Regions from separate parts of the Shewanella sp. SR43-4 genome, predicted to be linked through region 2. Evidence: riboswitches for the same ligand, from Rfam matches in the RefSeq annotation. Region 2 holds a riboswitch; the other holds the start of a gene.

Region 1 (7,217 bases), on a different contig from region 2:
GAGAGCAAACAACATGATGAGATAGGTCATAGCAAACTCAATACCATTATTAAGGATAACCAAGTTACCTGAGCTGGTAAGCCATTCATAGTTACCATGCTGTTGTAAAATAGACTTGGCCGCAGCCAACTTTTCCGCTGATGCTAATACTTGCTCATTTGCTAACCACGAACTGGGATCGGCAATGGCTAACCAACCATTAGGTAAGTGCACCGCAAAAGCGGCTACGCACATGGTCATCATCATAGGCATTGCAACCATGCGAGTAGCAAGTCCGATTAGCAGTAAAAAACCACCAAACAATTCTGTACCTGCTGCCATTGCTACCATGACATCGGGCATAGGCAAACCCAATCCCCAATCTGGATTACCAAACCAAGCGGCGGAGTCTTCAAAATGTGATAATTTGTTATAACCTGCTTGCATTAACACAGGTGCCAAATAAATTCTCAATGCTAATGGCGCAAAACCTTGAATGTGTTTAATGACATTTAAAAACTGTTGATATAACCCGCTAAGCATTTGCATAATCATCCCTACTGATCTCGTTATTACTACAAGAGACCCGCTAAGAATAGAAAAGATTTCAGCTGAGGCTATGATACTCATTAGATGCTTGTTTATTTGTCTAAATGAAGCTCAGTTAAATCATCCACTAACTCTGTTAGTTTTTTATCGAAATGCTTACGTTGTTTTGGACTAAAAGTGCGATTTAAAGTAATCAACATTGAACCGAATTTTCGGGTATTTTCAGTTACATTATCTCGATAGACTTGAGATTTTAGCTCGTCAGGTGAAACCATCAACAACGTCATTTGTTGAGTAAAATATTCTGTTTGCTGGCGGCGTTTCAGTGCTTGTTCAAATTGGCTCAACCACTCATGGCGATACTCTAACCACATATCTAATGTTGCTAAACGTTCAGTATTGGCTTGGTGAATAATACCTTTTTGCTCATCTGTCACATTCCCTGTCCATTCAGATAATTGCTTCGCGATTCTTTTGTCTGAGTCGGTTATCAATTCGGCTTGATCTTTACCTGCATATTCTTCAATTAACTCTCGCTGTTCTTTTTTCAGCTGCACTAAAATCTGCTCCACTTGTTCATCGCTTAGACTCGCAATAAGAGGTAACAGATCTGGCATAACAAAATCGAAAATACGATACCAATGAGCTTTTGCCATTGAGACTTGTTCAAGCCATAACTCTGGCGTCATGGTCTGCTGATTGGTTAAGCTTGATAATAATGACAGTTGATCACGATAACGTGGCAACTCTTGCTGGCGATGCCAGACGAGAAAAGACTCAACAATGAGATCAAATTTGTCTTGTTGCTCTGAGGTTAAGTCTACGTATTCTTCAACTTCCCACTCAATCGCCCAATCCAAAAAGAAGTAACTTACTTTAGTTGAGCAGCCAACAAAAAATAAACTACTTAACAGCAGGATAATTAATTTTTTAGACACAAATGATTCCCTTTGCAAAACTTATCTTATTTGTACGTTATCAGGGCATATTAGCAAGTCATTAATGTAAAATATTTTGTAAAGTAATGTATGTATTGTGTGGATTTTTGTGGTTCTTTGGCGGCCATTAATAATGCCCACATCGCTGAAAATAGCCAAAAACAATTGATGGCTGCTGGTAATGCCGCTTTAGCTGCAGCAACATCTGTAAGATTAGAGGTTTGGCAATACTGCAAGATAACGCTATCAACTAATTGATTTACTTGCCTTGATGATAACTCATGTGTGGCGATCACACTGGCTAAATCAAATAACGGATGACTGGCCACCGCGTATTCATAATCAATGCATAATAAGCGCTGCGATTGATGACCGCTGAGTAGTAAATTATGCGGGGTCAAATCTCGATGACAAAAAGCAGGCAGCAACACACAAGCCTCCAGCTGCGATAACCACTGTCGAACAAGGCCATTTAAGCGCAATAATTGCTGCCAAGCGTGTTGCCACTGCAAATTGGTTTGAGATGCACTTAATGAGTCTAATTGATGTGCGTATTGTTGCCACTGAGTGCTCACAGTCATACTTTTATTCGGTATGGGTAATCCACTGAGCGTTCGAAATAATTCGCTTAATAAAGGCACCGCATCCACTGCTGTAATCTGCGTCTTTGTTGCTTGTCGAATCGATGCCTGACCACGCATTGTAAACAAGATCGACCAATCCATGTTTTGCTGATCAATAAACTCACTTAAATATATTTGATTATTATCACTGACCCAAATCAGGGCCGGTGCAATGTTAGCTGCCATCGCGACTTGCCAACAGGCCACTTCAAGCTTTCTATCACACCAATTACTGTGAGCTTGATTGACTCTTAATACCTTATCGCCATCGTTACAACAGAGCTTAATATTAATATTGCTCATGCCTGTATTAAAAACCATTACCGCCGTACATTGTGCAGCAAGTTGCTGAAACAATGGGACTGGCATCGTTTGCTCAATCATATCAAGTATCTCATTAGGCAGAGATAACAAGGCTTGTGGCATCTGATATTTACTCTATTAAAAAGGGAAAGTGGTTGGCTATGCGCCAACCACTTCTTGGATGGTATTCTGTTGCTGTATTATATTGTGACGATATTTCTTGCGCCACATGATGTAGCCACCCAAGGCCATCGCGACATATAAAACAAACAGCCCAGAGGTCAACATCAAGCCTTTTTGGAAGTACAAATAGATAGACACAAAATCAATGACTACCCAATAAAGCCAGTTCTCCAACACTTTTTTGGCGACTAAGTAGGTTGTTACTACCGCAAAACACGTGGTTGCCGCGTCAACATAGGGAAATGCTGCCGAGGTATAATTGGCCATAACATACCCCACCAGCATAGAAACCAATGATGTTACGCTAATCACAACGGCATGAGCACTCCAAGACCAACTGGTTATATTCAGCTGGTGAGTATCTATGGTGTGATGAGTATTATTATGTGAATCAATATTGTGGGAATTTCTATGCTGCAAGTCTGGTACATGTAACCACAACCAATAACCGTATACCGCCATCCCCATGTAATAGATATTGAGCACCGATTCCATCAACAAGGAAACATTCCAAAATAATACCGTGTAAATCGCAGTGCTAACGAATGCGGCAGACCAGCACCAAATATTGGTCTTCATCGCCAGAATTAAGTAAGCCAAGGCTAACATAACCGCAATCGCCTCCCAAAACGTCATTAATGACGCCTCACTCAAGGCTTGTTGCAGCGTTAACAATAAATCATTCATGAATGTTATTCGCTATGTGCAAGGTCAAGTTCACCACCGATAAATTTACACACGAACACAGCCTTGCCCCATTTCTGATGAGCCGCTTGCATTTCAATGGCTAGCATCGACATTACATCCGCATACTCGCCACACACCTGTGTTGCCATCGCATTAGTGACTCGTTCAATACTGCTATAACTATCTAGTCTGCCGATAAACCACTTAATCGGATCAAGATAATTTTCATTCAACGGATACATGCTGATTTCTGCTGTTAATTTCATGTTAATTCCTTAATTAACACCGCTGTAAATTAAGTTACAGCGGCCTTGTTTAATTACATAAATTGGACTTCTAAGGTCACACCTAACTGGCGAGGGTCACCGTAACGAATATATTGTTTATCTACCCAGCCTTGATCTGGCTCGTTGCCAAAGTAAAAACCACGCACGCCATACTGCTCATCAAACACATTACGGCCCCATAAATAAGCCGACCAAGTTGGCGTTTCATAACCTACACGGGCATTATAAATGGTATAAGCATCTGACTTGGACTCGTTGCTGTCTGAGTAATAAAACTGACTTTTACCACTGGCATTCACGTTGGCAAACCAACCAGAGTCAGCAACATAGGTCATACCGGCACTGTAGGTAACGTTAGGTGAATGAGCCAGTTCACGGCCAGACAAATCGACAGTTGAGCCATATTTATCGCTGTATTGATATTGACCATATTCGGTTTCTAACCAACCAAAGCTGCCATAAAACTCAATATTCTCGGTTAAATACCATTTAGCATCGAGTTCTGCACCATAGTTATTCGAGCTACCTGCATTTTCAGTAAATAGAATAAACCGTTGGGGGCTATCAGGATCTTGTAACGACGCGGCGACTTGTTGATCTTGGCGATCCATATAAAATAACGCAAATGTAGAATCGACTTCACCGTCAAACCAGCTCGATTTTAAGCCCAATTCATAGTTATATAGGATCTCAGTATCGAACTCTTTTTTGTCTGATAATTGAGCTGGTAATGTCATATTAAAACCACCCGCTTTATAACCGCGGGCAATACGTACATAGGCATTGTGGTCAGCATTAATGGCTTTTGATAACGCAATATGCCCGCCCCACATATCTTCTGATGGGGCGAAATTATCTTCATTACTGTCACTATAATCACTGTCACGACGTTCAAGTCGAAGTCCTGTAGACAATAAATATTCATCACCTAAATGGCTGTCTAATTGAGCAAATACCGCATAATTGGTCGCATCGTAACTGGACTGCAGCACTTCATCTGGATAAGTGTTGTACTCTGAATACAAGTCATTATCTTCTTGTAAATTCATCGCATACACGCCAACTAACCAGTCGGTGCTGCCGGCGAAAATACGCCCAGCGGTTTTTGACGATAGACGAAATTCTTGGGTAAAGGTTTTACGGTCGCCCTTTTTATCCCAGGTATAATCGTAAACACAAGGTTCGCTGCCATTAACGGCACCAGAGTCATCATAAGCTGCACATTGTTTGCTTGCCCAATATTCTGGATTAGCCCAATCGCCATCATAACCATTATTGTGGTCGGTTTGCGCAAACGAGGTTAACGACGTGAAATCAAATGTTGGTATACCAGAATAAATAAATTTAATCCCAGCACCGGAGGTTTTTTGCGTATCAACGCCAGGTTGGTCAGTTAAAGTATTGCTGGGATTATTGTCTAATGTCCACACATCGTAGCCATTATCAAAGTTTGCATGTAACAAGGTTAAATCAACTTGCAAATCGTCAGTCGCATACCAACGTAACTTCGCTCTGGCAGTCAATTCGTCACGCTCATTGGTATCGTCGCGATTAAGATAAAGATTGTCACGATAACCATTTTGGTTATGTTGCTCTAACGATACCCGGTAGAGTAGTTTGCCTGAATCATTAAGCGGGCCGGAGCTGAATCCTGACAGAGTGCGCAGGTTATCGTCACCTAAGCTGACTTTTGCGCCATGCTCAAACGACTCTGTAGGATCGTTACTTTTTAGGTAAATTAATCCGGCTAATGCGTTGGCACCATACTGAGTCCCCTGCGGACCACGCAACACTTCAACCTGTTGCATGTCGTACATACTCGATACCATGCCAAGGCCTGATAGATCGATGTCATCGACCACAAAACCAACTGATGAGTTAGGTGCACCTTGATATTGCTCTTGCTCACCAACACCTCGAATTTGGAAGTATTTAGGTCGAGAGCTACCACCAGACCAATTAAAGTTAGCAATCGAATTTAGCACATCTTCAAAATGCTGTGCGCCTTCATCTTCTAATTGTTGCGCATCAATAACGGTGACACTGGAGGGCATTTTCTCAAGGCTGATATTACTAAAATCAGCATTAACGACAATGACTTCCATTTTTTCATATTCAGGTGTTACGCGTTCAACATCAGCGGTTTTAGCCATAGCAATAGGTGAGCTTATGGCTGTAATCACCGCTAAGGCAATGGGGGTGTGGTGTAATCTAATAGAATTTTTCGTGAACATAGGACCTCAAATAGTAATTTTGAGATCCGGCAAGAGTAGCGAATAAGAGGTGCACCGAGTTATAGTGTGGCCCATTCCTACGCCGGTATAAGCCGGATCAGGTTCTAAGGGTTCGTCATACAGACATCTCAGTTCAGGTTTTACTGAACACCCCTTGGCGGTCTCGATTATAAACTAACTTCAATATGAATACACGAGCAGTGACACAATTTGATAACTCAACAATGCAATTAATTAACCCTCACACTAAATCACATCGATTATTGTCATAAATAAGCTTCAAGCTAATGATAATGGAGTCTAATTGGAGAATGCTTGCCTCACATAGACCTCAAATCGGGTGACTTGCGAATTGGGCGCAACCGCACCGACTTGTAACTGCTGCTTGCCATGTAACTTAACTGATTTCCAGCTGCTTGCTTCATCTTCAACGGTAAATCCACTCGCATCGAACCAAGTGAATTTGTATTGAATACGCAAATCAGTACTCGATTGGCTTTGAATCAATGCTGACGCTTTGATTAAGTCTGCGACCATAAGTGATGAAACATCGGTCACGTTAACGTCACGAGCAAATGAGGTATTATCAACCCTAAGTTGGCCACTAGAATTAGCAGAGATACCCGCAGTATTATGCGCACAAGCCGAAAGTAACAGCGCAGAAGCGATAAGACATAATAATGATGTTTTCATACAATATTCCCTTAATAAATAGATGCAATTGAACTTGTCTCTAACACAGCAGCACATCATGACTAATCCAGTAGAAAATGTGCTCGTGCTGTCGCAATCAGCTGCTTGCGGTTGGTTTGCCAACAGTTCATGCTGACGTTTGCGACTCTACGACCTTGGCGAGTAATTTTGCATTCAGCAAAGGTGTCTTGATGCAAACCTGCGCGTAAATAATCAATTGAAAAATCGACAATTTTAGGCACTTTCTTAGCTTGCATAAACACCATTAACTGCACAATAGCTGACATTTCCATAAACCCAGCAAGCACACCACCGTGAATAGCAGGTAATATAGGATTACCAATATTGTCATCTTTAGCGGGTAATTTAAATACCATTTCATCGCCAAAACGCGCCACAGACATACCTATAAATTGTGAGTAAGGTACTTTTTCAAGAAGGTAACTATAGTCATTTAACTCTATGGCCCGTTTGACCACATCTTGAACATCTAAACCCGTTTGCGTACTGATATTGCTTGGCTCACTCATGATTTCGTCTCCGGCAAATTACCCATTAATGCTTGCCGAAACGATTCACCAACCATTTCTGGGCTAATGCGCATAAACGATCCCACTGCGTGAGCAATAGGTTCATCAATACTGTCTTGGTAAGCTATCGCGCGGGTAAAAGCCACGCTTGGCGATAATCGATAGCATTCTGCAAACCCATAAACCGATTTATGCGGCTCAGCAGGTTTCA
Region 2 (7,217 bases):
CGCCGTGAGTGGCAGTGGCATTAGCAACCATGAGCCATTTGCCACTGCGGTTTTCTGCTAGTTGGTATTCAGCATCAATACGTGCCCCAAACAGAGTCGCGTTAACATTGGTAAACTGTAAAATATTGCGGCGAGTATTGGTCATAGGTGTTTTGTTAAAACTATCAACCTCATCGGCATCAATATAATCATTTATTCTGCTGTACCAAGCGGTAGCGCTGAAGGCTAAGTCATCTTGTACCAATTTATAGGCTGTACTTAAGGTATGTGCTGTTTCGGCATTGAGGTTTGGGTTACCTATATAGCCATTTCCATCACCAAACCAACCGATCATGGTTGTTGCCATGGTGCTTTGACCCCAACTGTAACGTTCATATAAATTTGGCGCTCGGCTTTTTCTCGCTAAACCAACCTCTATGACTTCAGTGTCACTCAATTGATATCGAGCCAGAAGAGTAGCGTCGATAATATTGTCATTACGCTTACGATAAAGGCTGTTAAATTCATCTGCGGCTATGGCATTGACATTGGTCATGCCCATCATCGCCATAGTGTTATAGGGTTGTACTTCAGCAGCGTTTGTTGACACGTATTCATATCGGACGCCCGCTGATAACCACAAACGACTATTTAGAGTGTGTTGCCATTCACCATAAAGAGCAGCACGTTGACGCTTGCCGTCATTAATATTGACATAATCATTAGGTCCCATCATAGATGAACCTTCGATAGCGGGCCAAATATCGTCAAGTTGATAAACATAATATTCTTGTCCAATCAACAAGGTACTGTCTGAACTTATTGGTAATTGCCAATGCAACTGGTAGCTATAATCTTTTCCTTTGGTTTCCATCGGCATATTGCCGGTTTTTTCGTCAGTAAAGAATCCCATTTCATGTTCGACGCTGTGCCAATTGGCTTGTGCTGTAAACTCGGCATCATTTTCTAGTGAACGCTGATAACGCACTAACGCTCCATAGCTGTCATTGTTAGTCATATCCATATATTGGTTAGCGAAACCCTGATAAGGAATATGTTGATGAGTAAGCTTAATGGCTATTTGTTGGGTCTCATCTTGCCAAGCTGCCGTTAGCGCATGGTTTTGAGATTGATATAGGGTGTCGAGTACTTTATCGCCATGACCATCGGTATAACTGTTAGCATCTTCAAATGACCCTTGATAGCTAAAACTTAACGTTTTACTGGCAACGGTGGCATTGACGCCAGCAAGAAAAGCATCATCAGTACTGCGATAACCACTAGAAACATTACCACTGTGCCATGTTACAGCGTCGCTATCAGTGAACAGTGGGTTTAAACTGCTGATTTTTATCACACCAGCAATATTATCACCGCCAGCACTTACCGGAGAGACTCCCGCGACGACTTGCGTTGAACTGATTTGATTTGCAGATACATATGAGAGCGGCGGGTTCATCTGGTTTGCACATGATGAAGTGATGTCACTACCATCAATAAGGATTTTGATCCGATCGCCCATCATGCCGTTTAAGATGGGTAAGGCTGACACACCGCCAGCCTCAGAGAAATCGACGCCTTGCTTTTTTAAGAGGTTTTCAGCCGAACCTAGTAGGTCTTTATGTGTTGTTTGCTGTCCTTGTACTTTGACATGTTCAACACCTTGGCTGTTTTGTATGTCATACGATTCAGCTCTTACTTGCGGCGTTATGGCCAGTGTTACTGCCAATGCAATTGATGAGTAAGCCCATGGGGCGTTATTCGTTAATTTAATGGTTTGCATTACTTTGTGAGCCAAAGCTATCACCTTTATTGTTTTTTTATAAACCTTTGATGAGTTAATTTCAAAGGAGATTGTTCACCTTAATAAATTATAACCTGCTAATAAATATGAAGAGTGCGACATGATGTCGCACCTTTGTAAATATATGCATCAAGTGTTGAGTGAATACGATAGATAAGGGGTAAAGCTAAACTAATGCCGGCATGTTAACTCATAGATGTCATAGCAATAGATGATAGTTAGGGCTTGATATTTTGTTTAAAGCTTGCCTATACTGACGCACATCTTGTCGGAGTGCCATTATGGCTGAGACCGTTTATTCGGGATCCGTTGAACCTGATCAGGCTAGAACCTGCGAAGGAAACAAGCGTAATAATCATTATTATTGGGAAAATAATAACGTTTTAACAAGACAGTAAATGGACGTTTACCTCCGAGTTTTTTATCGGTTTATATGTCCAGTTAAGTTATTACTTTAGTATTTTTCTATGTGGTTATTGACGTAAGCGATAGTATTTTTATTGTTTACTGCTGCTATCAACACCTCTCCAGACAAGCAACTCTACTCTTAATAATGAGGTTGCTAATGTCAAATCCAAACCGTCGTCAAACTCGAGCTAATGCTCAACAATTTATTGATACCCTTAAACCGTTACAACATCCTAATTCTGAAAAAGTCTATTTAACGGGTAGTCGTGCAGATATCAACGTCGCTATGCGTCAGGTTAATCAAACTGAAACCGTCATTGGCGGCACCGATGCAAAGCCCATTAAACAAGCCAATCCACCTATCATGGTCTATGACTGTGCTGGCGCTTATTCTGATCCCCTTGCCGACATTAATGTGCGTCAAGGTTTAGCTAAAATCCGTCAAGCATGGATTGATGAGCGACAAGATACCGAGCAATTAACCGGTGCAAGTTCAGGTTTTACTCAACAGCGACTGGCTGATGATGGCTTAGATCACTTGCGTTTTGATGCCCTAGTTGCGCCGAAGCGAGCCGAGCCGGGCAAATGCGTGACCCAAATGCATTATGCTCGCCAAGGTATTGTTACCCCTGAAATGGAATACATTGCCATTCGTGAAAACATGGCTCGTGCTGAAGTAACCGACACCGTATTGACTCAAAAGGCACCAGGAGAGGCTTTTGGTGCGCATATTGGTCAGCTGATCACTCCTGAGTTTGTCCGCGATGAAGTCGCTCGAGGTCGAGCGATTATCCCACTCAATATTAACCATCCTGAAACCGAACCTATGATTATTGGGCGTAATTTTTTGGTGAAGGTGAATGCCAATATTGGTAATTCGGCGGTGACATCGTCAATTGAAGAAGAAGTGGAAAAACTGGTGTGGTCAACTCGTTGGGGCGCCGATACCGTCATGGACTTGTCGACCGGACGTTATATCCATGAAACCCGTGAGTGGCTTATCCGTAATTCGCCTGTTCCAATTGGTACTGTGCCGATTTATCAAGCATTAGAAAAGGTTAATGGCGTTGCCGAAGATCTCAGTTGGGCGGTATTTAGAGATACGCTAATAGAACAAGCCGAGCAGGGCGTAGATTATTTTACCATCCATGCAGGGGTGTTATTGCGTTATGTACCTATGACCGCCAAACGCCTTACCGGTATTGTGTCGCGTGGCGGTTCAATTATGGCTAAGTGGTGTTTAAGCCACCATCAAGAAAGTTTCTTATATGAGCATTTTCGCGATATTTGCCAGATTTGCGCCCAATACGATGTGTCCTTGTCGTTAGGCGATGGTATGCGCCCCGGTTCAATTGCCGATGCCAATGATGAAGCGCAATTTGCAGAATTAGAAACCTTAGGCGAATTGGTTAAAATTGCATGGGAATATGATGTGCAAACCATCATCGAAGGCCCTGGTCATGTGCCAATGCAGTTGATTAAAGTCAATATGGAAAAGCAATTAGCTCTTTGTGATGAAGCGCCTTTTTACACCTTAGGCCCACAAACTACCGATATCGCGCCGGGTTATGATCACTTCACCTCAGGGATTGGCGCTGCCATGATGGCTTGGTATGGCGTGGCGATGTTGTGTTACGTCACCCCCAAAGAACACTTAGGCTTACCTAACAAAGAAGATGTAAAACAAGGCTTAATTGCCTACAAGATTGCAGCTCATGCTGCTGATGTCGCAAAAGGTCATCCAGGTGCACAAGTGCGTGATAATGCGTTATCCAAAGCCCGCTTTGAATTCCGTTGGGAAGATCAATACAACCTAGGCCTTGATCCTGATACCGCTCGTGCTTACCACGACGAATCGTTACCACAAGAATCAGCAAAAGTGGCTCATTTTTGTTCAATGTGTGGGCCTAAATTTTGCTCGATGAAAATAACCCACGAAGTGCGTGAATATGCCGCGAATCTTCAACAAGCAGAAGCACTTAAGATTGAAGTCTCTGCTGCTAGTGCTTATCAAACTCAACCTATGGCTCAAGCCATAAATCCGTCCGAGGCTATGGCGCAAAAGTCGGCTGAGTTCAAAGCGTCGGGATCGGCACTGTATCACGCCGTCAAACCAGCAGCACAAGTTGATACCGACTTAGCGGTAGAGGTTGAATAACTATCATGAATTCATCGACATTTGTCAGTGAATCCATAATGCAAACCCCACCCATTGTCTGGACCATAGCCGGTTCAGACAGTGGTGGTGGTGCGGGGATTCAAGCTGATTTACTCACCATGCAAGACTTGTCATGTCACGGGTGTAGCGTAATAACCACATTAACTGCGCAAAACTCAGTCAGTGTCAGTCTTGTTGAAACTGTTTCTGAATCCATGTTACTGGCTCAGTTGACCAGCTTATGTGCAGATCTGCCGCCGGTAGCGATTAAAATTGGCCTGTTGGCATCCCAAGCACAGGTAAACATTTTGGCTGATTGGTTAACCCAGATACGATCTACACTAATTTTAGCTCCTTTTGTGGTGCTTGATCCTGTGATGGTCGCCAGCAGTGGTGCCAGCTTTAATCCTATGGATCTCGATTTTAGTCCTCTCATTGGCTTAATTGACTTATTAACCCCTAATCAACATGAGTTAGGTCGCTTATGTCATCATTGCGTTTTAGCGCAACATCGAAATGATAACCTCAATCTTGAATCATCGCTTGAGATCGATCCCATGAGGACTCTGCAACTGCAGATGATTAACGACGCTAAGTGGTTGTCAAATATATTTAAATGCCATGTACTCGCCAAAGGTGGTGATGCTCATTGGCAGCACGATGCGACAGATGTTTATGTCAGTTCAAGCGTACCAGGCGCCAGTGTTGCACACAGTAATGCCGTGTTTATGTTAAGCAGTCAGCGGATAGTCACTAATAACAATCATGGCAGTGGTTGCACTTTATCATCTGCAATAGCGTGTTTTATTGCCCATGATTTAGTGATCCATGATGCTATTGTGTTGGCAAAAGCTTATGTCAATAAAGGCTTAGCATTAGGCTTCAGTCTAGGGCAAGGTCCTGGGATTTTAGCCCGTACCGGTTGGCCCGATGATTTACAGGCTATGCCGTTAATCAAGTTGATTACATCAAACAATCTCGCTCAAGCTTCGTTTAAACACACAGCCCATAATGACTTTAAATCGCTGCTAAAACCACTCGGTATTTATCCTGTTGTTGATGATCTAAATATACTCAAACAGCTGCTATCTGCTGGCTGCAAAACCATTCAATATCGCACTAAACTCGATAGCGACACTTTTTCGGACAGTCTGCAGCGATTAACACTCGAAACTAATATTATTGAGGTGATAAAACTGGGCCGAGAGTTTCATGCTCAGTTATTTATCAATGATCATTGGCAACTGGCGCTTAAACACGGTGCGTTTGGGGTTCACTTAGGCCAAGAAGATTTGGCGACTGCAGATTTAGCCGCGATAGCTGCAGCTGGAATGGCATTAGGATTATCGAGCCACAGTTATTTTGAAGCCTTATTAGCTCACCAACACTCACCTTCCTATATTGCCCTGGGGCATATTTTTGCTACCACCACGAAACAAATGCCATCAGCCCCTCAAGGGATCACTAAGCTTACACGTTATATCAGCTTATTTTCGCGTCATTATCCAACGGTAGCGATTGGCGGAATCAATCTCAGTAATCTTGAGGTCATTGCCATGACTGGGGTGGGTGATGTTGCAGTTGTCAGAGCCGTGAGCGCTGCTGCAGATCCCGCTAAAGCTTATCAAGCGTTAAATCATAAGTGGTTACAGTCGACGCGATCATTATCGAAACCGAGTGTCTCTGCGGAGGTGAGATGAATATACTATCGGATCAGCAGTATATCCAGTACTCACGCACCATGTTACTCAGTGATATTGGCGAGACTGGCCAACTCGCCATTATGAATAGTTCGGTCGTCATTATTGGCATGGGCGGATTAGGGCATCTAGTCGCTCATTACCTCGCGGCGGCAGGTGTTCAGCATATGTTGTTGATTGACCATGATGTTATTGAACTATCTAACTTGCCACGGCAGCTATTATTTACTGCCACAGATATTGGCCAAACCAAAGTTGCTGTTACTAAAAGAGTGCTTAATCGTGCTTACCCTGAAATCAACATCAATACTATCGCGGAAAAAGTTACTGCCCAGCATTTTTATCAGCTTATCAAGCGAAAAGTAACCAAGCCTTTAGTATTTGACTGCACTGATAATTTCAAGACACGGCAGCTTATTAATCAACTCTGCGTTGAACAGAAATTGACGTTGGTTAGTGGCGCAATCAGTGGCTATCAAGGACAACTATTTTGTATTGATTTTTCAGACTCAGGCTCTAATTTACACCCAAATAGCGGCTGTTATCGTTGTTTATATCCACTTGATATGACGATTACGCAAAATTGTACTCGAGCAGGAGTTCTTGGGCCTGCTGCGGGCATTATTGCCAGTATGCAAGCGCTGGTGGGCATACAACATCTCAGTAATACCTTCACTCAATACGGTATTTTACATTGCTTTAATGCTAAAAACTTACATTGGCAGCATGCCCACATGAGCCAAGATCCAGAGTGTGCAGTATGTCATCAACAGTCAGTCACTCAGCTTTCGGAGCAGCCCAATGACGCATATTAATTGCCACTCTCAGATTGCCTTGCAACTCAATGGGGTCGAACAAATCGTTCGGGCTAATTTGAATTTGGCCGAATTACTGATTTTAAGTGATCTACCCACTCAAGCGGTCGCCATAGTCGTCAACGATAGTGTTGTACCACGAAGCCGATGGGTGCACGTATTGTGTCAAGCGAACGATAATATTACGGTTTTTTCTGCCGTTGCTGGAGGTTAATAATGTTAACGATAGCCGATCATCAATTTTCGTCTCGATTATTCACTGGGACGGGAAAATTTTCAGATCACAACACTATGTTACAAGCTATAAACAGTTCGGGATCGCAGTTAGTTACCTTGGCGATGAAGCGGATTGA

The links. Region 2 has a riboswitch for thiamine pyrophosphate ahead of thiC (phosphomethylpyrimidine synthase ThiC). Riboswitches for the same ligand answer to the same signal wherever they lie in the genome.
Region 1: linked by a shared signal. The riboswitch ahead of H5123_RS02465 (TonB-dependent receptor) and the one ahead of thiC (phosphomethylpyrimidine synthase ThiC) in region 2 are both predicted to bind thiamine pyrophosphate.

Annotation. Positions count from the first base shown of each region.
Region 1 is NZ_JACJEB010000002.1:34,274-41,490, forward strand. Features, by position in the region: gene H5123_RS02440 (DoxX family protein) at 1-528, opposite strand, end outside; gene H5123_RS02445 (DUF6279 family lipoprotein) at 621-1,466, opposite strand; gene H5123_RS02450 (phosphotransferase) at 1,517-2,473, opposite strand; gene pnuC (nicotinamide riboside transporter PnuC) at 2,552-3,262, opposite strand; gene H5123_RS02460 (hypothetical protein) at 3,268-3,528, opposite strand; gene H5123_RS02465 (TonB-dependent receptor) at 3,582-5,783, opposite strand; TPP riboswitch at 5,841-5,948, opposite strand; gene H5123_RS02470 (YcfL family protein) at 6,084-6,476, opposite strand; gene H5123_RS02475 (PaaI family thioesterase) at 6,539-7,006, opposite strand; gene H5123_RS02480 (PaaI family thioesterase) at 7,003-7,217, opposite strand, start outside.
Region 2 is NZ_JACJEB010000014.1:59,486-66,702, forward strand. Features, by position in the region: gene H5123_RS15530 (TonB-dependent siderophore receptor) at 1-1,762, opposite strand, end outside; TPP riboswitch at 2,043-2,142, shown strand; gene thiC (phosphomethylpyrimidine synthase ThiC) at 2,349-4,349, shown strand; gene thiE (thiamine phosphate synthase) at 4,355-6,049, shown strand; gene H5123_RS15545 (HesA/MoeB/ThiF family protein) at 6,046-6,864, shown strand; gene thiS (sulfur carrier protein ThiS) at 6,851-7,078, shown strand; gene H5123_RS15555 (thiazole synthase) at 7,081-7,217, shown strand, end outside.